One region of the Kitasatospora sp. NPDC088779 genome, then DNA from elsewhere that is predicted to be linked to it. Evidence: riboswitches for the same ligand, from Rfam matches in the RefSeq annotation. Region 1 holds a riboswitch; each other region holds the start of a gene.
The links. Region 1 has a riboswitch for cyclic di-AMP ahead of AB0P03_RS13055 (NlpC/P60 family protein). Riboswitches for the same ligand answer to the same signal wherever they lie in the genome.
Positions count from the first base shown of each region.

Region 1 (7,698 bases):
CCCCGGCCGCCCGTTCGGGGCGCTCGCCGCACTCGGTGCCACCTGGGTGGCCACCCGGACGGTGCTGGTGCTGCTGATGACCGGCGTGGTCAAGGGGCTCGGCGGGGACATCACCGCCGACGTCTGGATGATCTACCACGCCTGGTACGGCGTCCTGCAGACCGGCACCTTCCCGTTCGACGACGTGACCTGGCAGTACCCGCCCGGCGCGGCCCTGGTGATCCTGCTGCCCGGCCTGCTGCCCTGGTCGTACCTGGTCTCCTTCTGGGTGATCTGCGGGATCGCCGACGTCGCCGCCACCGCCCTGCTGGTCCGCACCGGACTGCGCCGGGGCCGGGCACTGACCGGCGCCTGGATGTGGGTGGTGGCCGTGCCGCTGCTCGGCCCGATGGTCTACAACCGGCTGGACATCATCGTCACCGCGATCGCCCTGGCCGGCCTGCTGGCGCTGATCCGCCGCCCGGCGATCGGCGGGATGCTGCTCGGCCTGGGCGGGATCATCAAGATCTGGCCGCTGCTCGCCCTGATCGGCACCCCCTCCGGCCGCCGCACCCGCCGCGCCTGGACGCTGGCCGCGGCCACCGCCGTCTCGGTGGGCTTCCTGCTCGCGGCCGGGATGAACGGCGCCTTCGGCTTCCTCGCCTTCCAGAAGGAGCGCGGCATCGAGGTGGAGTCGCTCGGCGCGCTGCCGCTGCACTTCGCCCGGCTCGCGGACGCCTGGGACGGCAGGGTCACCATGAACTACGGCTCCCCGGAGATGCTCGGGCCGTGGGTCCCCGTGATCAGCAAGGTGATGATGGCCGGCACCGTGCTGGGCTTCGCCTGGCTGCTGCTCTGGCGCTTCACCGCCAAGCGCCGCAACGCGGCCACCATGTACGACGCGGCGCTCAGCGCGCTGCTCATCTTCACCGTCACCAGCCGGGTGATCAGCCCGCAGTACCTGGTCTGGCTGATCGGCGTCGCCGCCGTCTGCCTGACCGTGCGCAACAGCAGCCAGCGGCCGGTGGCCCTGCTGATCCTGCTCGCCTGCCCGCTGACACTGGCCGAGTTCCCGCTGATGTTCAGCCGGATCCTCGCCAGCGAGCCCTGGGGCGTCACCGTGCTCAGCCTGCGCAACCTGCTGCTGCTGGCCGCCACCGTGCTCTCCTGCGTCCGGCTCTGGCGCGCCACCCGCGGCCCGGCACAGCTCCCGGCGACGGTGGTGCTGGCCAAGCCCGAGCCGGTGCCCGCCGGCGCCTACCCGGTGCGCCCCGGCATCGCCTACGAGCAGGACCTGCTGGACGGCATCGACCGGCCCGGCACCCCGGCCAGGCAGCGGCGCTGAACGCCGCGCGCGCCGTCAGGCCCTGTCCGGCCGATCCTGCCGGGCCCGCGACGCCGGACAGGACCTAATCACGCAGCGCGGCCACCTCGTCCAGCCAGAGCCGGGTGAACTCGGCCAGGCCGACGCCCGGTCCGGCCCGGAGCAGCCGGTCCAGCCGGTGGTCCCGGTCCGCCCCCTCCCCGTCGGCCGCGCCGACCGCCCGGTAGAACGCCACGAGCCGCTCGGGCCCGTAGCGCCGGGCGAGCAGCTCGCAGGCGAGCCAGGCCTGCTCGTACGCCTGGGCGATGCCGTCGGCCCCCGCGGTGAAGTCCCGGTCGGCGGGCAGCGCGGTGGGCAGCCGGCCGGCGGCGACGTCCCGGGCCAGCTCGGGGGCGATCTGCTGCGGGCGCCGGCCGGAGCCCCGGTAGGCGGTCCAGTCGGCGACGCCCTCGGAGAGCCAGAGCGGTGTCCAGGCCCGGGTGTCGGCCCTGGTCGCGACGTGGGTGGCCTCGTGGGTGACGACCACCTGCCGGCCGAAGTCGCTGAGCCGCCCGAACGTGCCGGGGTTGACCAGCACCCGGTCGGCGGGGGTGTGCCAGGGCGCGCCGGGGGCGGCCGAGGTGACCGCCGCCATGCCCGCCCAGCCCGCCGGGTCGACCTCCAGCAGCCGGGCGAACTGCTCGGCGGTGGCGGGTACTTCGAGCAGCAGGCGGCCCGCCCAGCCGGTGCCCCAGACCTCGCTCACGGCGGGTGCGGCCCGGTCGGCCACCGCGACCAGACCGGCCGGGTCGGGCCCGTCGGCCAGTCCGAGCACCAGGCAGTGCGCGCCCGCCGCGGACCGGGCGGAGCCGAGGTCCCAGAGCGCCGGGGGCCCGCTCGCACTCTCCTCCCGGTCGACCCGCCAGCCGCCGCCGGCCAGGACCAGGTCGATCCGGCGCGGGTACACCACCGGGTAGTCGTCGTACCCGGTGATCCGGACCGCCAGGTCGGCGGCGGCCGTGAGCCGCTCCGGTCCGGCGTCCGCGCCGAGCACCAGGTTGCGGTAGCCGGCCTCGATCGCCGCCGGTCCGGACCAGGAGGGCAGCGCCCGGGCCCGCGCGTCCAGCAGCGCGGCCACCTCGGCCCGCCGGTCCGACGCCCACCGGTCCGACGCCCACCCGGCCGCGGAGGGGTCCGCCGGGGCCGCCGGCGGCAGCGACAGCTGGGCCAGCCCGCCGGCCGCGAGCAGCAGCGCACCGCGCCGGGACAGCGTCCGGCGGGCGCCGTCTATCGGGTGGGGGGCGTCGGGGTCGGACGGTGCCGGGCTCAGAGCCGGACCACCCCCGCGACCGGCATCGCGTTGACGCTCTCGTAGCGGACCTTGGCGCCCGGGTAGGGGGCGTGCACGATCACCCCGCCGCCGGCGTACATCCCGACGTGGTGCATGTCCCGGTAGAAGATCACCAGGTCTCCCGGCCGCGCTTCGGAGAGGCTGACCCGCTGCCCGGCGTACGCCTGGGCCTGCGAGGTGCGCGGCAGGGTCACTCCGGCCTGCCGCCAGCTGTAGTACATCAGACCGGAGCAGTCGAAGGCGCGGGGCCCGGTGGATCCGTAGAGGTAGGGCGAGCCGATCATCCGCACCGCGGCCGCCAGCGCGGCCGCCCCGCGCTCGGAGGCGGGCGGGGCCGTGCCAAGGTCCAGCCGGTCGGTGCCCCGGGTGGCGCGCTGCTCGGCCTCCCGGGCGTCCTGGGCGGCCATCCGGGCCCGCTCGGCGACGCCCAGGCTGTTGAGGAGCCGCTGGGCCTCGGTGAGCCGCTGCTGGATCTGCTGCTTGCTGTCGGCGAGCGAGCGGCGGGCCTGGTCGAGTTCGGCGAGCTTGCCGGCGGTCTCGGTGCGGCGCTGGTCGAGCCGGCGCTGGCGGGTGGCCAGTTCGTGCAGGGTCTCCTGCTGCCGCTCGGCGGCCTGGTCGAGGGTGCGGGCCCGGGACAGGTAGCCCTCCGGGTCGGTGGAGAGCATCAGCTGGACGGTCTGGGCCATGCCGCCGCCGCGGTACTCGGCGCCGGCCACGGTGGCGAGGTCGCCGCGCAACTGGTTGAGCTGGTCCTGGGCGACGGCGATCTCGCCCTGGAGGACGGTCGTCTCGCCCTGGAGCCGCTGCTGCGCCTCCTGGGCAGCGTTGTACTTCTCGGACGCCTGCTCGGCCTCGCCGTAGAGCTGCTCCACCTGCGCCTTGACGTCCTTGCGGGTGGGCGTGTCCGGCGCGGCGGGGGCGGCCTGGGCGCTGCCGCCCGTCGTCACACCCAGGGCGGTGGCGGCGGCCGCGGTCAGCACCAGCGCACGGGCGAGCAGTTGGGAACGACGGTGCACGGGCATGGCGGCAGCGGCTCCGATCCGGCGGTGGGCCCCGCCGCCGCCCCAACGCGGGCGGCCCTGGAAGCGGAGTCCGGTGGCAGACGTTAGCGAGTCCGGGCAACCGAGTCCAAACCCCTGCCAACCCGAATATTTGACCCGCAATCGGACATCAGTCCGATGCGCCGGAAAAGCCGCAGGCCCGGCCTTCCGTGGTGGAAGGCCGGGCCTGGGAGGGCCTGAGCGGGGATCAGACCCGCACGATGGAGGTCAGCGGCATGTTGCCGACGGCCTCGTAGCGGACCGACGCGCCCGGCTTGGGCGCGTGCAGCACCTGGCCGTTGCCCGCGTAGATGCCGACGTGGTGGGCGTCCCCGTAGAAGATCAGCAGGTCGCCGGGCTGGGCCTGGGAGAGGTCGGTGCCGATCCGGGTACCGGCGTGGGCCTGCTCCTGCGAGGTGCGCGGCAGCGAGACGTCGACCTGGTTGAACGCCCAGACCATCAGGCCCGAGCAGTCGAAGGAGCCGGGGCCGGAGGCGCCGTAGACGTACGGGCTGCCGATCTTGGAGGCGGCGATGGACAGCGCCGCGGCGCCGCGCGAGCTGCCGGCGCTCGGCTTGGTGACCGGCGCGGCGGGGGCCTGCGACGCGCTCAGGTCGGTGCGGCTGTTGTCGCGGGAGGAGCGGTCGGCGGCCTGCTGGGCCGCCGCCTGCTGCTGGGCGGCCTTCGCGGCGGCGTCGGCCTTCGCCTTGGCCTCGGCGGCGGCCTTCTCCTCGGCCGCGCGGATCGCCTGGCGCTCCTGCTCGGACAGGGTGTTGAAGAGGTCCTGCGCGGCCTTGAGCTTGCCCTGGACCTCGTCCTTGGCGCTCTTCAGCTGCTGGGTGGTGGTCTCCATCTCGGCGAGCTTGCCCTGGGCCTCGGAGCGCACCTGGTCGAGCTTGCGCTGCTCGTCCTGGAGCTGCTTGAGCTGGCCCTTCTGGGTGCCACCGGCCTGGTTCAGCGTGTCGGCCTGGCTCAGGAAGGTGTCCGGGCTGGCGGAGAACATCAGCTGGACGGTCTGGGATATGCCGCCGTTGCGGTACTGCTCGCCGGCGATCTCGGCCAGGCCGCCCTGGAGGTCGGTCACCTGCCCCTGCTGCCGCGCCACCTGGTCCTGCAGGTCGGTGACCTGCTTCTGCAGCTGCTGCTGCTTCTCCTGGGCGGCGTTGAGCTTCTCGGTCGCGACCTCGGCCTGCTCGTTGAGCTGGTCGACCTGCTCCTTGACCTGGTCCTTGGTCGGCTGCGGGTCGGCGTGGGCGCCGGACTGCGCGGACAGCGCGACGGCCGCCGCGGCGAAGCCGGTCAGGATCGAGACCCGGGTGCGACTGGCGGGCTTGGGACGACGATGGGACGCCACGAAGGCGGACTCCTTCTTCCTACGCCGTCTACCGGGTGAGCTGACGGGTTCGGGCCGGAAGCGTGCCCTACGACGCCTCACGGCCGTTCCACCGGCCGACCTGGCGCCGATTCACCCCGGAGGAACGTGGTTCCCCGGCTCCGTTCGACAGCACCCCCGACTGCTGGGCTCCCCGTCGGGCAGGCACTGGGCCCGCCCCGCTGCGTCACGAACTCGACGGAAACCACCGCCGTCACCCTGGCTGGGCGATCGGGAGTGCGGTGGTTCGGGGCACGACCCTAGTAACTGAACCGTGATCCGTTCAAATCCTTGTCAGAAAAAAGACGGAAGAAGACCAAAGTTCTTTTGTGAATATGACACATAGTGATCACCGCCGTACGCAAAGCTGATCACTCTTCACCGGGGACTCGCGCTGCGGACAAAACCCGAACGCCACCCCCGGTCGGAGGGTGGCGTGGATCACAGGCCCGGACGGGGCCCTTCGGGCGTGTCGGGCCGTCAGACCCGGCGGATCGTGTTGATCGGCATCGCGTCGACCTTCATCACCTTCACCACGTCGCCGGTGTGCGGCGCGTGCACCACCATGCCGTTGCCGATGTACATCCCGACGTGGTGCCGGTCGGCGCCGTAGATGACCAGGTCGCCCGGCTGGGCCTGGTCCAGCGAGACCTTGGTGCCGACGTTGCCCTGCTCCTGCGAGGTGCGCGGCAGCGAGACGCCGGCCTGGCCGTACGCCCAGACCATCAGGCCCGAGCAGTCGAAGGTGGTCGAGCCGGTGGCGCCCCACACGTACGGCGAGCCCTGCTTGCTCATCGCCTTGGCCACGGCCACGCCCGCGTAGCCGCCGGCCTGCGGGAGGCTGCCGAGGTCGGCACGGTCGCTGCCGCGCGAGGCGCGGTCGTCCTGCTGCTGCTGGGCCCGCAGCGCGGCGCGGTCGGAGGCGCTGAGCGAGTTCAGCAGGTCCTGCGCGGCCTTCAGCTTCTGGTTGACGTCCGTCTTGGCCTGGTTCAGGTCCTTGGTGGTGGAGTCGAGCGAGGCCAGGACGGCGGCGGCCTCGGACTTCTCCTGGTCCAGCCGGCGCTGCTGGTCCAGCAGTCCCTTGAGCGCCTCCGACTCGCTGGCGCTGGCCTGCTGGGCGCTGGACGCCTTCTCCAGGTAGCCCGACGGGTCCGAGGAGAGCATCAGCTGGACGGACGGGTCGATGCCGCCGGTGCGGTACTGCTCGCCCGCCACGCCGGCCAGGCCGGTCTGGAGCTGGGTCATCTCGTCCTGGCTGCGGGCCACCTTGTCCTGCAGCTGGTCGGACTGCTTGCGGAGCTGGTCGGCCCGCTCCTTGGCGCCGTTGTACTTCTCCGCCGCCTGCTCCTGATCCTGCTGGAGCTGGTCGATCTGCGCCTTGACGTCGGTCTTGCTCGGCTGGGGCGCGGCGTGCGCGGCGACCTGCGCGGAGAGGGCGACCGCGGTCGCCGCGGCAGCGGTGAGCACGGAGACCCGGGCGCGGCTCGGCTGCTTGGGACGGCGGTGGGAGGCCAAGGGAATTGCTCCTTCTTCCATCGGCCTCACCCGATCAGGTGAGAATCCGGAAAATAGGTTTGACGCCACACCCTAGGGAAGATCCACGGGTTTTGCCACTCCCCCGAAGGCGTGAACTCCACTTCCCCCGCAGGCTTCACTGGATGTGCACACCGCCGCAAACCGGGCGCTGACCAGGCCTCATCCCGCCGCGGCAGCCGTCAGGGCCGCGCCAGCCGGTTCAGCAGCAGAACGGAAGCCACGGGGCGCGCGCCGGCCTTCCGCACGCCCTCCGCGACCTCCCGGTCGGTGGACACCACCACCACCGGACGACCCTGCGGCTCGGCCCGCACCAGACGGCGGATCAGCTCGTCCGCGGTCTCGCCGGTCCGGCTGAACCGCACCCGCACCCCGCGCGGTGGCGCCATGATCACCGGAACGTCCAGGTCCTGCCCGTCGAACACGCAGGTGACCTCCGCCTGCGTGCGCTGGGCCAGCATCGCCAGCCCGCCCAGCAGCCGGATCCGCTGCTGCTCCAGCGGCAGCGTCGGATAGCCCGTCTTGGTCACGTTGTAGCCGTCCACCACCAGGTGCACCTGCGGGATCGCCAGCAGCTGGTCCAGCAGCGCCGGATCGTCGTCGGCCAGACCGCGCCGGGCCACGTCGTGCGGCGAGGCCGCACCCGGCACCACCGCCTCCACCAGGTCCCCCGGCCGGATCTGGGAGACCGGCAGCGCCAGCTCCCGCTGGAGCCCCTGCGCCGACTGCAGCACCGTGTCCAGCAGCAGCCGCAGCCGCATGTCCTCGACGCTGCGGCCCTCGCGGGCCGACCGGCGGCCCTGCTCGGCCGCCGTCTCCAGCTCGCCGACCCGGTGCCGCAGCCGCCGCGCCTCGGACTCCGCGGCGCCACGCTCGGCGGCCGCCTGCGCCCTCGCGGCCTCCAGCTCGGCGGTCAGCCGCCTGGTCTCGGCCTGCGCCCGGCGGGTGTCGCTCTCCAGCGAGCGCACCTTCTTCCGCAGCGACTCGGCCTCCCGGCGGACGTCCTCGGACTCCGCGCGCTGCCGCTCCAGGTCCGCCCGGGCGGCGGACCGCAGCTCGGCGAGCTCCGCCTGCAACTTCTCCGCCAGCCGGGTGGCCTCGGCGGCCGCGCCCTCGGCGC
Region 1 is NZ_JBFBHW010000011.1:116,110-123,807, forward strand. Features, by position in the region: gene AB0P03_RS13040 (glycosyltransferase 87 family protein) at 1-1,324, shown strand, start outside; gene AB0P03_RS13045 (hypothetical protein) at 1,389-2,420, opposite strand; gene AB0P03_RS13050 (NlpC/P60 family protein) at 2,609-3,655, opposite strand; gene AB0P03_RS13055 (NlpC/P60 family protein) at 3,882-5,027, opposite strand; cyclic di-AMP (ydaO/yuaA leader) riboswitch at 5,038-5,187, opposite strand; gene AB0P03_RS13060 (NlpC/P60 family protein) at 5,526-6,560, opposite strand; gene AB0P03_RS13065 (NYN domain-containing protein) at 6,761-7,698, opposite strand, start outside.

Region 2 (7,698 bases), on a different contig from region 1:
AGGACATGCGCCGGATGCCGTCCCGGCGCCGCAACGCGATCGACCCGTTGGCCCTGGCCGCCGGCGACTACGTCGTTCACGAGGCGCACGGCGTCGGCCGGTACGTCGAGATGGTGCAGCGCACCGTCCAGGGTGCCACCCGCGAGTACCTGGTGTTGGAGTACGCCCCGGCCAAGCGCGGCCACCCCGGCGACCGGCTGTTCGTGCCGACCGACCAGCTCGACCAGGTCACCAAGTACGTCGGCGGCGAGGCCCCGACGCTGCACCGGCTCGGCGGCGCGGACTGGGCGAAGACCAAGCAGCGGGCCAAGAAGGCGGTCAAGGAGATCGCCGCCGACCTGATCAAGCTGTACTCGGCGCGGATGGCCGCCCCCGGCCACACCTTCGGCCCGGACACCCCCTGGCAGCGCGAGCTGGAGGACGCCTTCCCGTACGCGGAGACGCCGGACCAGCTGACCACCATCGCCGAGGTCAAGTCCGACATGGAGAAGTCCGTCCCGATGGACCGGCTGATCTGCGGCGACGTCGGCTACGGCAAGACCGAGATCGCGGTGCGCGCCGCGTTCAAGGCGGTGCAGGACGGCAAGCAGGTGGCGGTGCTGGTGCCGACCACGCTGCTGGTGCAGCAGCACTTCTCCACCTTCGCCGAGCGGTACGCCAACTTCCCGGTGTCGGTGAAGGCGCTCTCCCGGTTCCAGAGCGACAGCGAGGCCAAGGCCGTGCTGGAGGGCCTGTTCGAGGGCTCGGTGGACGTCGTCATCGGCACCCACCGGCTGTTCTCCTCCGAGACCAGGTTCAAGGACCTCGGCCTGGTCATCGTCGACGAGGAGCAGCGCTTCGGCGTCGAGCACAAGGAGCAGCTGAAGAAGCTGCGCGCCAACGTCGACGTGCTCACCATGTCCGCGACGCCGATCCCGCGCACCCTGGAGATGGCCGTCACCGGCATCCGCGAGATGTCCACCATCACCACCCCGCCGGAGGAGCGGCACCCGGTGCTGACCTTCGTCGGCCCCTACGACGAGAAGCAGATCTCGGCCGCGATCCGGCGTGAACTCCTGCGCGAGGGCCAGGTGTTCTACATCCACAACCGGGTGGAGTCGATCGACAAGGCGGCCGCCCGGCTCAAGGACCTCGTCCCCGAGGCGCGGATCGCCACCGCGCACGGGCAGATGGGGGAGAACCAGCTGGAGAAGGTCGTCGTCGACTTCTGGGAGAAGGAGTTCGACGTCCTGGTGTCGACCACGATCGTGGAGTCCGGCATCGACATCTCCAACGCCAACACCCTGATCGTCGAGCGCGGGGACACCTTCGGCCTCTCCCAGCTGCACCAGCTGCGCGGGCGGGTCGGCCGGGGCCGCGAGCGCGGCTACGCGTACATGCTGTACCCGCCGGAGAAGCCGCTCACCGAGACCGCGCACGAGCGCCTGGCGACCATCGCCCAGCACACCGAGATGGGCGCCGGCATGTACGTGGCGATGAAGGACCTGGAGATCCGCGGCGCCGGCAACCTGCTCGGCGGCGAGCAGTCCGGGCACATCGCGGGCGTCGGCTTCGACCTCTACATGCGGATGGTCGGCGAGGCGGTGGCCGAGTTCCGCGAGTCGCTGGCGAACGGCGGCGAGCCGGAGGAGGAGCCGCTGGAGGTGAAGATCGAGCTGCCGGTCGACGCGCACGTGCCGCACGACTACGCGCCCGGCGAGCGGCTGCGGCTGCAGGCGTACCGCTCGATCGCGGCGGTCAACTCGGAGGCGGACATCCAGCAGGTCCGGGACGAGCTCGTCGACCGCTACGGCAAGCTGCCCGAGCCGGTGGAGAACCTGCTGCTGGTCGCGGCGCTGCGGCTGTACGCCCGGCGGTGCGGCATCGCGGACATCACCCTCCAGGGGGCCAACGTCCGGTTCGGGCCGGTGGAGCTGCGGGAGTCCCAGCAGCTGCGGCTGAACCGGCTCTACCCGCGCAGCCAGGTCAAGGCGGCCGCCCAGCAGCTGCTGGTGCCGCGGCCGAGCACCGGGCGGATCGGCGGCAAGCCGCTGGTCGGGCGGGAGCTGCTGGGCTGGTGCAGCGAGTTCCTGTCGGCGATGTTCGACGACCTGGCGGGGTCGAAGAAGTAGGACCCCGGCGGGAGGGGCGGGTCCCGTCGGGCCCGTCCCCGCCCCGGGCGGGCGGCGGGTAGGTTCGGGGTGTGACGACGAATGTTCCGGACGCGAAGCTGATCCTGCTGACGACCACCCACCGGGTGGCCCCCGGGTTGCTGGCGTGGCCGGCGTGGGAGGCGCTGCGGTCGGCGGGGCGGGTGCTGGCGGGGGACGCGGGGCATCCGCAGGTGGCGGCGGTGCGGCAGGCCGGGGTGGAGGTCGAGGTCGTGGCGGCGGGGTCGGCACCGGCGCTGGCGCGGCTGCTGACCGGGCAGCCGGGCGGGGCTGGGCCGACGGTGTGGCTGGGCAGCCCGGACGGGGATCCGGGGCTGACGGACGCGCTGGCGCGGCTGGCGGTGGAGCACGCCGGTGAGGTGCCGGAGATCGAGGTGCTGCCGGGGTCGTACGACCTGCCGGGGGCGCGGCTGCTGGACCTGGTGTCGGTGATGGACCGGCTGCGCTCGCCGGGCGGTTGCCCGTGGGACGCCGAGCAGACGCACGAGAGCCTGGTGAAGTACCTGGTCGAGGAGGCGTACGAGCTGGTCGAGGCGATCGAGGAGGGGGACCGGGAGACGCTGCGCGAGGAGTTGGGCGACGTGCTGCTCCAGGTGTTCTTCCACTCCCGGATCGCCGAGGAGCACCCGGCGGAGGCGTTCTCGATCGACGACGTGGCCGGTGACATCGTCGAGAAGCTGATGTACCGGCACCCGCACGTGTTCGGGGACGTCGAGGCGGAGGGCGCCGCCGAGGTGGAGGCGAACTGGGAGCAGCTGAAGGCGGCCGAGAAGGCGGACCGGGAGTCGGTGCTGGACGGCGTGCCGGCCGGGCTGCCGTCGCTGGCGTACGCGGCGAAGCTGGTGTCGCGGGTGCGCCGGGCGGGCTTCGCGGGCGTGCCGGACGAGCCGTACGCGCTGCCGGCGGAGCTGACGGCGCAGTCGGCGGGCCGGCTGCTGCTGGCGGTGGCGCAGCGGGCGCACGACGCCGGGGTGGACGTGGACGCGGCGCTGCGTTCGGCCGCGCGCGGTTACCGGGACGCGGTGCGCGCGGCCGAGGGCCTCGGGCCGGTCGGCGAGTAGCGGGCCCGGGCAGGGCCTCAGGCGGCCGTGGCGGTGTTCTCGATCGGCCGCCGCTGCCGGGGGACGACTTCGCCGATGGCCTCGCCGACGAGGGCGAGGAGTTCGGCGAGGCGTTCGAGGTCGAGGCGGGCGGGCAGTTCGGCGAGCGAGACGATCCGCTCGCCGTCGGGGCCGGCGACGCAGAACAGGTCGATGGGGCCGAGGTGCTTCTCGGCGGTGTCGACGAGGGCGGCGACGTCGCTGGGGCGGCGGATGTCGCCGCCGACGCCGACGACGGGGCATCCCGGCCGGTCGAGTTCGGTGGCGAGGTCCTCGGCGACGCCCGCACGTTGGTCGGCGATCAGCACTCCGGCGGCGCCGGCGGCGGCGAACCGGCGGGCGAGCTCGGCTCCCGATCCGCCGTCGAGTACCGCGATGACGACGACTGCCCCGCTGACCCGCATGGTCTGCTCCTCCCTGTGGGCGACACCGCACCGGCGCCCACGATTTCTGCGGAGGATCGTAGGCAGGTCCTGACCCTCCGCAACAGGGATTACCCCTCAGGTGACCAGGGTCACGCCCGCCACCCGGCCAAGAGCTGTCCAAGAGCTGTCCACGGGGCGTCCACGGAGCGTTGGCGGGCCGTCCGCCGGGTGTCGACGATCCGGCCCCGCCGGTCGCGTCCGCCGGAGGCGGTGCGGCCCCGACCCACCGGATACGGTCGACGCATGCCAGTGCAGCCCGATCCCGCCGCCCCGCAGCTCTTCACCTGGGAGTTCGCCACCGATCCGTACCCCGCCTACGCCTGGTTGCGCGAGCACGCCCCGGTGCACCGCACGACGCTGCCGAGCGGGGTGGAGGCCTGGCTGGTGACCCGCTACGCGGACGCTCGGCAGGCGCTGGCGGACGGCCGGCTGTCGAAGAACCCGGCGCACCACAGCGAGCAGGCGCACCGCACCGGGCGGGTGGGAATTCCGGGGGAACGCCAGGCGGACTTGATGACGCATCTGCTGAACATCGACCCGCCGGACCACACCCGGCTGCGCCGGCTGGTGTCGAAGGCGTTCACGCCGCGCCGGGTGGCGGAGTTCGAGCCGCGGGTGCAGCAGCTCACGGACCGGCTGATCGACGGCTTCGCGCAGCGCGGTTCGGCGGACCTGATCCACGAGTTCGCGTTCCCGCTCCCCATCTACGCGATCTGCGACCTGCTGGGCGTGCCGGCCGAGGACCAGGACGACTTCCGGGACTGGGCCGGGATGATGATCCGGCACGGCGGCGGCCAACGCGGCGGCGTGGGGCGGGCGGTGAAGCGGATGCGGGCGTACCTGCTGGAGCTGATCCACCGCAAGCGGGCGGATCCGGGTGATGACTTGATCTCGGGCCTGATCCGGGCGAGCGACCACGGCGAGCACCTGAACGAGAACGAGGCCGCCGCGATGGCGTTCATCCTCCTGTTCGCGGGGTTCGAGACGACCGTCAACCTGATCGGCAACGGCACGTACGCGCTGCTGCGCAACCCGGAGCAGCGCAGGCTGCTGCAGGAGTCGGTGGTGCGCGGCGAGACGGCGCTGCTGGAGACCGGGATCGAGGAACTCCTGCGCTACGACGGGCCGGTGGAGATGGCGACGTGGCGTTTCGCGACGCGGCCGCTGTCGATCGGCGGGGTGGACATCCCGGTGGGCGATCCGGTGCTGGTGGTGCTGGCCGCGGCGGATCGCGATCCGGCCAGGTTCGCGGACGAGAACACCCTGGACCTGGCCCGCACGGACAATCCGCACCTGGGTTTCGGCCACGGGATCCACTACTGCATCGGCGCCCCGCTGGCCCGCCTGGAGGGGCGGAGCGCACTGGCCACGCTGCTTTCCCGGCTGCCGGACCTGCGGCTCGCGGAAAACCCGGAGAACCTGCGCTGGAGGGGCGGCCTGATCATGCGTGGCCTGCGGGAACTCCCGGTCGAATTCACTCCGGAGACCTGCTCTCCGCACGCGCCGCCGGTCACGCCGACCGACGCCCCGACACGCTGACGGCATGTCTCCGGCGGCCCGTGGAGCCAGGCCTGAACCCGCATCAATCCGGACATACCGCCGCCGCTGGTAGGCGATTGACCACGCGCCGTAATTTGTGTGTGATATCGGTGATATGAGCTTGTTATTGGTCTGATGATCTGTCTACTCTCCCTGGAGTTCGCAGCTGCGGACCTCGTGCGCGGAACGCCGAATCCTGCCCGCCGCGTCACGGGAAATCGACCAGACCCTGGGCAGGGGCGGGGGAACCAGGTTTGTTGCCGTTCCCCGACGGCTTGGGGTGAAGCCGCCCGAGCGGAATCGTTTCCGCTTTCGGCGGCCGGGCCACCTCCCGGTCCGAACCCGACAGCTCACCTCGCAGGCGTGCGGAGAGGGACCTCTTCATGCTGTTCGTTGGAACCGGCCGCCACCGCCGTCGCACCCAGACCGAGAAGGCCATCGCCGTCGCCGGTGTGGCCGGCGTCGGACTCGCGATGCCGCTCCTCACCGCCACCGGCGCCTCCGCCGCCCCGGCCTCCACCTGGGACGCCGTCGCCCAGTGCGAGAGCGGCGGCAACTGGAGCATCAACACCGGCAACGGCTTCTCCGGCGGCCTGCAGTTCACGCCCAGCACCTGGAAGGCGTACGGCGGCACCTCCTACGCCCCGCAGGCCAACCAGGCCAGCAAGGCGCAGCAGATCTCGGTCGCCGAGAAGGTGCTGGCCTCGCAGGGCCCGGGCGCCTGGCCGGTCTGCTCCCAGAAGGCCGGCCTGAGCAAGGGCGGCGCCCCGGCCTCCGTGGACACCTCTACGGACGCCAAGCCCGCCAAGCAGTCCGCCGCCAAGTTGACCCAGCAGGCGCAGGCCCCGAAGCCCGCCCAGCAGCCGGTCAAGCAGGCCGCCCCGAAGCCGGCCGCCCAGCAGCCCGTCCAGCAGGCCCCGCAGCAGACGCAGCCGCAGACCCAGGGCTTCTCCGGCAAGGCCGGCTGGGACGCCGACGCGAAGGTGTACTGGTACCAGAACAACGGCGCCTGGTACTGGACCAGCCACCAGAGCGTCTACCAGCAGTACGCGGGCCAGCCCGCCGCCCAGCCGCAGTACGCGCCCCGCGCCGCGCAGCCCGCGCAGTCCGCCCCGGCCGCGCAGCCCGCCGCCGCGCAGGGCGGTCACGACTACACCGTCAGGGCCGGCGACACGCTGTCGACGATCGCCGCCGCCCAGGGCGTGTCCGGCGGCTGGCAGTCGGTGTACGACGGCAACCGCGGCACCGTCGGCGGCAACCCCAACCTGATCATGCCCGGCCAGGTGCTGCACCTCGGCTGAGCGGCCCGGGCCCTGAACGGCCCGCGCCCTGCGGGCGAAGGGGGACGGGACCTGTCCCCCTTCGCCCGCATTCCCCCGTATTCGCCCGCTTCGATCGGGCAAGCAGGTGAACTACTGGCGGGTAGCCGGGCCACACGCTGAGACGGGACCGAGGCCAGCGCGGCCCCGGGGGCCGGGGCGGTTAGGCTCTGGTCGTAACGACTCCGCAATCGTCCCGCCGGCAGCACCCAACGTCAGCCGGACCCTGCTTCCGCAAGGAGATGCCTCGTGCCGTCCATCGATGTCGTCGTAGCCCGTGAGATCCTCGACTCGCGTGGCAACCCCACGGTCGAGGTCGAGGTCGGCCTCGACGACGGCAGCACCGGCCGTGCCGCTGTCCCGTCGGGTGCCTCCACCGGCGCCTTCGAGGCGCTCGAGCTGCGCGACGGTGACAAGAACCGCTACTTCGGCAAGGGCGTGGAGAAGGCCGTCCTGGCCGTCATCGAGCAGATCGGCCCGGAGCTGGTCGGCTACGACGCCACCGAGCAGCGCCTGATCGACCAGGCCATGCTCGACCTGGACGCCACCCCGGACAAGTCCTCGCTCGGCGCCAACGCGATCCTGGGCGTCTCGCTGGCCGTGGCGCACGCCGCCTCCGAGGCCAGCGACCTGCCGCTGTTCCGCTACCTGGGCGGCCCGAACGCGCACGTGCTGCCCGTTCCGATGATGAACATCCTCAACGGCGGTTCGCACGCGGACTCCAACGTCGACATCCAGGAGTTCATGATCGCCCCGATCGGCGCGGAGTCCTTCTCCGAGGCCGTCCGCTGGGGCGTCGAGGTCTACCACACCCTCAAGGGCGTGCTGAAGGAGCGCGGCCTGTCCACCGGCCTCGGCGACGAGGGCGGCTTCGCGCCGAACCTGGACAGCAACCGCGAGGCCCTGGACCTCATCACCGAGGCCATCCAGAAGGCCGGCTACGTGCCCGGCCGTGACATCGCGCTCGCCCTGGACGTCGCCGCGTCCGAGTTCTACGAGGACGGCGCCTACCAGTTCGAGGGCAAGGCCATCTCCGCCGCCGAGCTCATCGAGTACTACGCCGAGCTGGTCGACGCCTACCCGCTGGTCTCCATCGAGGACCCGCTGGACGAGTCGGACTGGGACGGCTGGAAGGCCATGACCGTCAAGCTGGGCGACAAGGTCC
Region 2 is NZ_JBFBHW010000020.1:135,260-142,957, forward strand. Features, by position in the region: gene mfd (transcription-repair coupling factor) at 1-2,111, shown strand, start outside; gene AB0P03_RS20940 (MazG family protein) at 2,183-3,211, shown strand; gene AB0P03_RS20945 (SDR family NAD(P)-dependent oxidoreductase) at 3,229-3,654, opposite strand; gene AB0P03_RS20950 (cytochrome P450) at 3,919-5,214, shown strand; cyclic di-AMP (ydaO/yuaA leader) riboswitch at 5,425-5,592, shown strand; gene AB0P03_RS20955 (transglycosylase family protein) at 5,598-6,515, shown strand; gene eno (phosphopyruvate hydratase) at 6,783-7,698, shown strand, end outside.
Region 2: linked by a shared signal. The riboswitch ahead of AB0P03_RS20955 (transglycosylase family protein) and the one ahead of AB0P03_RS13055 (NlpC/P60 family protein) in region 1 are both predicted to bind cyclic di-AMP.

Region 3 (7,698 bases), on a different contig from region 1:
AGTTGGGACGACCTGCTGGGCACCGGTGACACCGGCCCGGTGGTGATCCACAACAAGGCGGACGCGTCCGGCCGGCTGCTCGTGGAGACGATCGGCCACGCCTCCGTCAAGGGCGGCGGCGCGATGGGCCGCGAGCCCAGCCAGTCCGGTGAGATCCGCAAGGTGCGGATCGACGGCGCGGCCAGCCGGCTGTCCACCGAGGGGTACGTCTTCCTGCCGCCGCAGTACTTCCAACCGGAGTACGCGCAGCGGCAGTTCCCGGCGGTGATCGTCAGCACCGGCTTCCCCGGGATCGCCGAGAACCTGATCACCCGGTTCAACTACCCGGGCGCAGCGCTCAAGTTGCTCCAGGACGGCAACATGCAGCCGACCGTCATGGTGCTGATGCGCCCCTCGCCGGCCCTGCCGCAGGACACCGAGTGCGAGGACATTCCGGGCGGCGCGCAGTCCGACACGTACTTCACCAAGGACGTCCCCTCAGCGATCCAGGCGAGCTTCCGGGTCTCCTCCGACCCGCAGGCCTGGGCCTTCATGGGCAACTCGACCGGCGGCTACTGCGCCCTCAAGCTGGCCATGCGCCACCCGGACGTCTTTCCGACCGCCGTCGCGCTCTCCGCCTACTACGACGCCGCCGACGACCCGACCACGGGCGACCTGTTCGGCGGCAGCAAGCAGCGTCGTGACGAGGCCAACCTGATGTGGCGGTTGAAGAACCTGCCGCAGCCCAAGGTATCCGTGCTGCTGGCCGGCACCAAGAAGGGCGACGGCGACTACCGGCGCGACACCGAGGCCTTCGTCGACGCCGTGCAGTCCCCGATGAAGGTCTCCTACAGCATGTTGGAGAACGGCGGCCACAACTTCGAGACCTGGAGCGCGCTGCTGCCGTCCTCGCTGGAGTGGATGTCCCAGCACCTCAAGGTCCCGAACCAGGCTGCCTGAGCAGGCCGCCCGAGCAGACTGTCTGAGCAGGCAGTCTGCTCAGACAGTCTGAGTAAGCCGACGGACAGCGAGGGGGCGCGGGAGCGGTGAGGCTCAGGCCACCCGCTCCAGCGTCCCGGTGTGCAGCTCGCCGACCCGGCCGCCCTCGCCCTCGTACGTCCAGAAGGCGCGTACCGTCAGCCGGCCGAGGTCCATCACGTGGCTGACGGTGATCCCGCTCTCCTCGGTCCAGCTGATGAAGTAGATCTCCGGCGCCACCTCGGCGACGTGCAGCCGCACGTCCTCCCACTGGCCCGCCGACTCGCCGAGGCCCTCCCAGCGCAGCCGCCTGCCGTCGGCCGAGTAGGTGTTGCGGAAGGCCGCGCCGTTGTCGGCCCGGAAGAGGTAGGTGCGGCCGGCGAAGGCGGGCAGGGGCGCGGTCATGGTGGGGCGGTACCTCGTTCCTGTGGGGCCGTGCACGGCGGTCTTGTGCACTGCGGAAGATGTCGGACCTCCAATTTATCCGACCCGGTGAGCCGGGTGGGCGCACCCGTGGACGGTGCGCCACGGCACCGGCCGCCACCGCGCAGGCCGGCGCGGTGTGCGGCGGGCACCTGGGCGCCCGCCGGCGGCCGGTCCTACCGTCCACCCCCATGAGACGCACCCCCACCCCCATGCGGCACACCCCCACCGCCGTCAGACGCACCCCCACCGCGTTGTCCGCCCTCCTGCTCACCCTCGCCGCGCTGCTCCTCGGCACCCCCACTCCCGCCCAGGCCACCGCTGCCCAGACCGTCACTGCCCAGACCGTCACTGCCCAGACCACCGCCCAGGCGGCCACCGCCCCGCTCACCCTCGAAGCCGCCTTCCCCGCCCCCGGCAACGGCTGGGCCAAGGTCGAGCGCTACCTCGACACCACCCCCGGCTTCCGCACCGAGCAGTACCCGGCCGACGGCCGCGGCGACCAGGACGGCGCCCGCCGGACGTACTTCGGCGGCACCGGCCAGCCCTCCTCCAGCCGCTTCCTGCTGTACTCGGCGACCGGCTGGGACACCGGTAGCCGTCCGACCCCCGTGCTGCTGGTCCACGGCGCCAACGACAACGCCGACCGCGCCTGGGCGAACCCGGGGGAGAGCGGCACCTGCGGTGCCTCCGCCTGCCCGTCCACCGGCCTCGCCCAGTACCTCGCCGGCACCGGCCACCGGGTGTTCGCCATCGGCTTCGCCCACAAGCAGGGCGACAACCTGCTCCAGGCGCAGGCCGTCGGCGACGCCGTCGCGCTGATCCGGGCCCGCCTCGGCGTCCCGCAGGTGGACGTGGTGGCTTGGAGCAAGGGCGAGGTCGCCGCCCGGGCGTACGTGTCCTCGGTGCGCCCGTCCTGGGGGCGGGCCTACGCGGGCGACGTGCGCCGCCTGATCACCCTCGGGGGCCCGAACGGCGGGCTCGACTACGTGTACGCGCACGGCTGGTCGTTCGACCTCGCGAGCTGGCCGGCCTGCGGCGGCACCGCCAACGCGCCGTCCCCGCACCTCTACATGACCTGCTACGGCACCTACACGGCGCAGCCCTGCCTCGGCGTGCTGCCCACCGGCGGCTACGACTGCTACCCGGGCCAGCGCCAGCTGCTCGCCCGCTGGGACGGCCGGTACGGGGTGGACGGCACCGCCCAGGACTGGTGGACCACCTACTACGGCGGCCAGGGCTTCTACACCTCCGGCCAGGGCATCCAGGCGGCGATCGACGCCGGTTCGCTGATCGCGCCGCTGCAACAGGCGGGCGTCCCCGCGTCGGTGCGCACCTATCTGCTCGCGGGCGGGTCCGCCGACATCCCGGGCGTGCTCAACGAGAACCGGGGGCCCAGCGACGGCATCGTGTTCACCGCGAGCGCCCTGGACACCACCGGCATCGCGACGATCGGCGGCACCCGGCTGCTCACCGGCCTCAACCACCTGGAACTCGCCTGGGCACCGGAGGCCGAGAGCCAGGTCGACAACTGGCTCGCTTGACCCGTGGACCCGTGGACCCGTGGACCCGTGGACCCGTGACCCGTCGATTCGCCGATCCGTCGTTCGGCAGCTCGACGGCTCCGCTGATCCGTCCCAACTGATCCACCACGCAGCGTCGTTGATCGACACCACTGTGACCTGTGCGACAACCGGCCCGGGCAGGTTGTCCGTTCACGGACGGCCCGCCTAGCCTGCAACCGTCGTCCGCCCTCGCGGACCCCCGCCGCCGGGACGCCGAGTCCTGTCCACCCGCCGGCCGGCAACCGAGCACCACAGCGGACGGGAGCGGGGGAACCAAGGTCAGCGCCCGGCCCGTACGCTCCCGCGTGCGGGCCGTGGCTAGGGGTGAAGCCGCTTCCACCGGCGGCCGGGCTGCCTCAGCCCGAATCCGACAGCTCACCTCGCAGGCGTCGCAGAGGACACTGCCATGCACCAGCCTGCCCGGCGCCGCGCGCCGCGCCACGCCCGCCCCTCCCGCCGGGGCCGCAACGCCACCCTCGCCGTCACCGGAGCGCTCGCCGTCACCGGCGCCGGACTGCTCGGCCTGCCGGCCGTCTCCGGCGCCCAGGCCGCCACCGCCCCGACCGTCACCCAGGACCGGCTCGCCCCGGCGACCATGGTCGCCAACCAGGCCGCCACCGCCTCGCTGACCCTCCACTCCTCGGCCTGCTTCACCGCGAAGACCGTCGGCGTGGGCGTCCGGAACGCGGCCGGTGCGAACCTCGACTTCCCGGGCAACGCCTCCAATGTGCAGATCTGCCCGAGCGGCCTGTCCTTCACCAGCGGCGCACGCGCCCTGCCGGCCGGGACGTACACCCAGTTCGGCTTCTGGCAGGACCTCGGCGGGACCTGGCACAACCTGGCCTCGCAGCAGCTGGTGGTCTCCAGCACCCCGACTCCGCCCCCGACCCCGACGCCCACCACGACGCCGACTCCGCCCCCGACCCCGACGGCGACCCCGACCCCGACGGCGACCCCCACCGCGAAGCCGACCCCCACCGCGAAGCCGACCCCCACCGCGAAGCCGACCCCGACGAGCAGCCCGAGCACGAGCAGCCCGAGCCCGAGCAGCCCGAGCGCCACCGCCAGCCCGTCGGCCGGCACCCCCGCATCCCCGGTCGCCGGCAAGTCGCTGACCTGGTCCGACGAGTTCAACGGCCCGATCAGCTGGGGCTCGCGCTGGGTCGGCGACAAGAGCACCGCGTACAAGTACGGCAACCACAACCCGGACGACAACAAGCTCGACCTGCTGAACAAGAACAACGTCAGCGTCGCGAACGGGGTCGCCACCTTCACCGCCGCGCCCGGCACCACCACGCTGGAGAACGGCAAGCAGGCCTGGAACACCGGCTTCCTGACCACCGAGGGCTCCAGCGAGGGCTTCCAGGTCAGGACCGGCGACTACGCCGAGACCCGGGTCAAGCTGCCGTCCGGCTCCGGCGCCTGGCCGGCCTTCTGGACCTGGAAGAACGGCAACGGGGAGGTCGACTCCTTCGAGTATCACCCCGACAACCCGAACCTGCTGGAGCTGACCAACCACGTCAACCCCGGCAACCCCAAGTACTACACCGACGCCGGCGCCGTCGCGAAGGACCAGTGGGTGACCATCGGCACCTATTACGGCGCCACCTCGGTGGACTGGTACGTCAACGGCGCCAAGGTGTTCTCGGACGGCAAGGGCGTCGGCGCCAACTGGTCGGCGTACCTGATCCTCAACCTGTCGGTCGGCGCGGGGAAGTACCACCCGGCGCCGCAGGGCACCGCCCCGATCACCTTCGCCGCCGACTACGTCCGCGTGTACCGGTAGGGCCTTCGGGGCTTCCGGGTCAGGAACCGGGAGCCGTCTCGACCACCGTGATGTCGAACGGCTGCCGGTTGTTCCCCTCGTCCGGGTCGTCCACGCCGCGCACCGAGACCGAGCCGCCGGTGAGCTTGCCGATCCGCAGGTCCGGGGAGAGGCGCACCGGTACCAGCGCGGTCGCGCTGCGCAGCGGGGGCAGTCCGGCCGGGAAGACACAGCGCACCTGCCGGCCGTTGAGCCGCACCTCGCAGTCCTCGGGGAAGTACGGGCCCACTGGGGAGACCCCGGGAGGCAGCGTCACCAGCACGGTGAACGGTGCGGCGGTGGTGTCCGGGCCGCGGTTGGCGATGAAGGCGTGGACGGTGGTGGTGCCGCCGGGCGGGGCGGCGTCCGGGTCGAGCCGGACCACCTCCAGATCGGAGCGGGACGCCGTGGGGGCTGCCGTGTCCACCGCCGGCCGGGGCTCGGGCCGCCGCAGCGCCCAGGACGGGCCGGCGGTCAGCGTCGCCACCGAACAGCCGGCCGCCATCGCGGCGACGAGCGAGGCCGCGCGGAATCCGCGGAGCCTGCTGGCCTGCCCGGACCCGCCCCGCCTGGACCCGCCCTGCCCGGACCCGCCTCGCATTGTCGAACGCCTGTACGTCATCGTCGTCCACCCTGTCCCGGGGCCCCGGCCGCCCGCGCCGCTGCGGGCCGCGTCCGCACCAGGGTGGCGGAGCCTGCGCCGGGGGCCGGTGCAACCCGCTCGGCGTCCGCCCGAACGGGGGAGCGTACGTACGGGAAGTCGACCGGATCGACTTCCCGTGCGTGAAGCGGGCGGTGGCGACGGGTCAGGGTGCGAGGACCTGCCCCAGCCGGGTCGCGATGTGATGCATCACCGGCACCAGCGAGGACGTGCCGGCCTGCTCCTCCAGGGCCCGGATGCGGGCCTCCGGGCCGGACACCGACAGGGCGGTGGGCGTCGGCGCGCCCGGTACGGCGAGCGCGATGCAGCGGACGCCGATCTCCTGCTCCTGGTCGTCGACCACGTAGCCGCGCTCGCGAGCCTCGGCGAGCTGGTGCAGCAGCTCCTGCGGGTCGGTGACGGTGTACTCGGTGTGCGCGGGCAGCGGGTTGGGGCCCAGGACGGCGCGCGCCTCGTCCTCGGGGAGCTGGGCCAGCAGCGCCTTGCCAACGCCCGTGCAGTGCGGCTGCACCCGTCGGCCGACCTCGGTGAACATCCGCATCGAGCGCCGCGACTGCACCTGCCCGACGTACACCACCTCGCCGCCCTCCAGCACCGCCAGGTTGGCGGTCTCGCCGGTGGCCTCCATGAGTTCGGCCAGGTAGGGGCGGGCCCAGCTGCCGAGCAGCCGGCCGGCCGTCTCGCCGAGGCGGATCAGCCGGGGGCCGAGGGTGTAGCGACGCGCGGTGTCCTGGCGTACATAGCCCTGCTGGACGAGGGTACGAACCAGGCGGTGGATGGTCGGCATCGGCAGGCCGGAGCTGGCGGAGAGCTCGCTGAGGGTGGCCACGCCGCCGGAGTCGGCCAGCGCCTCCAGGAGTTGGAAGGCGCGCTCGACGGACTGCACGCCGCCGGTCGCGCGGTCCGGGCTGGTCGTCGATGCTGTGTCGGGGGTCGAAACCACCGGCGTTCCCTTCGCTGTCGGGGAGGAGTAGAGTCCCGGCGATCACATCAACAAACCGTTGAAATTCTGTATCGCGGAAACTAGTCTCCACCTTACAGAATCGAACCCGCCGACAGGTGGGTTCCGATCAAGGAAGTTCCCACCGGAGCTCCCTTCGCCAGGCTCAACCGCTTAGGAGTGTCCTGCCCATGGCTACAGAACAGGGACCCGTCGGCGCCTCCCCCGCTGCTCCGGTCGTCACTGTCGCCGGTCCGCGCGTTCACCGGGCGGAGGAGGTGCTCACTCCGGAGGCGGTCGCCTTCGTCGTCGGCCTCCATCGCGCTTTCGAAGGGCGCCGACAGGAGCTCCTGGCCGGGCGGAAGGCCCGCCGGGCGGAGATCGCCAGAGCCGGCACGCTGGACTTCCTCCCCGACACCGCCGACGTCCGGGCCGCCGACTGGAAGGTCGCCGAGGCGCCCCGCGCGCTCCAGGACCGCCGGGTCGAGATCACCGGTCCCACCGACCGCAAGATGGTCATCAACGCCCTCAACTCCGGCGCGCGGATCTGGCTCGCCGACTTCGAGGACGCCACCTCCCCGACCTGGGAGAACGTGGTCAGCGGCCAGATCAACCTGATCGACGCCTTCGAGGGCCGGATCGACTTCACCACCTCCGCCGGAAAGGCGTACGCCCTCAAGCCCGCCGCCGAACTCGCCACCGTCGTGGTCCGCCCGCGCGGCTGGCACCTGGACGAGAACCACCTGCTCGTCGACGGCGCCCCGGTCGCCGGAGCCTTCCTCGACTTCGGCCTGTACTTCTTCCACAACGCCGCCCGGCTGCTCGCCAAGGGCGCCGAGGACCCCAACTCCGGCCCGTACTTCTACCTGCCGAAGACCGAGAGCCACCTCGAAGCCCGGCTCTGGAACGACGTGTTCACCCACGCCCAGGCCGCGCTCGGCATCCCGCACGGCACCGTCCGCGCCACCGTGCTGATCGAGACCATCACCGCCGCGTTCGAGATGGACGAGATCCTCTACGAGCTGCGCGACCACGCGGCCGGCCTCAACGCCGGGCGCTGGGACTACCTGTTCTCGATCGTCAAGAACTTCCGCGACGCCGGCGAGCAGTACGTCCTGCCGGACCGCAACAGCGTCACCATGGCCTCGCCGTTCATGGCCGCCTACACCCGCCTGCTGGTGCAGACCTGCCACAAGCGCGGCGCCCACGCGATCGGCGGCATGGCCGCGTTCATCCCCAGCCGCAGGGACCCGGAGGTCAACGCCGCCGCCCTGGAGAAGGTCAAGGCGGACAAGGACCGCGAGGCCGGCAACGGCTTCGACGGCTCCTGGGTCGCCCACCCGGACCT
Region 3 is NZ_JBFBHW010000002.1:1,134-8,831, reverse strand. Features, by position in the region: gene AB0P03_RS01620 (alpha/beta hydrolase-fold protein) at 1-939, shown strand, start outside; gene AB0P03_RS01615 (MoaF N-terminal domain-containing protein) at 1,033-1,362, opposite strand; gene AB0P03_RS01610 (lipase) at 1,572-2,924, shown strand; cyclic di-AMP (ydaO/yuaA leader) riboswitch at 3,183-3,349, shown strand; gene AB0P03_RS01605 (glycoside hydrolase family 16 protein) at 3,352-4,731, shown strand; gene AB0P03_RS01600 (hypothetical protein) at 4,751-5,236, opposite strand; gene AB0P03_RS01595 (IclR family transcriptional regulator) at 5,556-6,353, opposite strand; gene aceB (malate synthase A) at 6,542-7,698, shown strand, end outside.
Region 3: linked by a shared signal. The riboswitch ahead of AB0P03_RS01605 (glycoside hydrolase family 16 protein) and the one ahead of AB0P03_RS13055 (NlpC/P60 family protein) in region 1 are both predicted to bind cyclic di-AMP.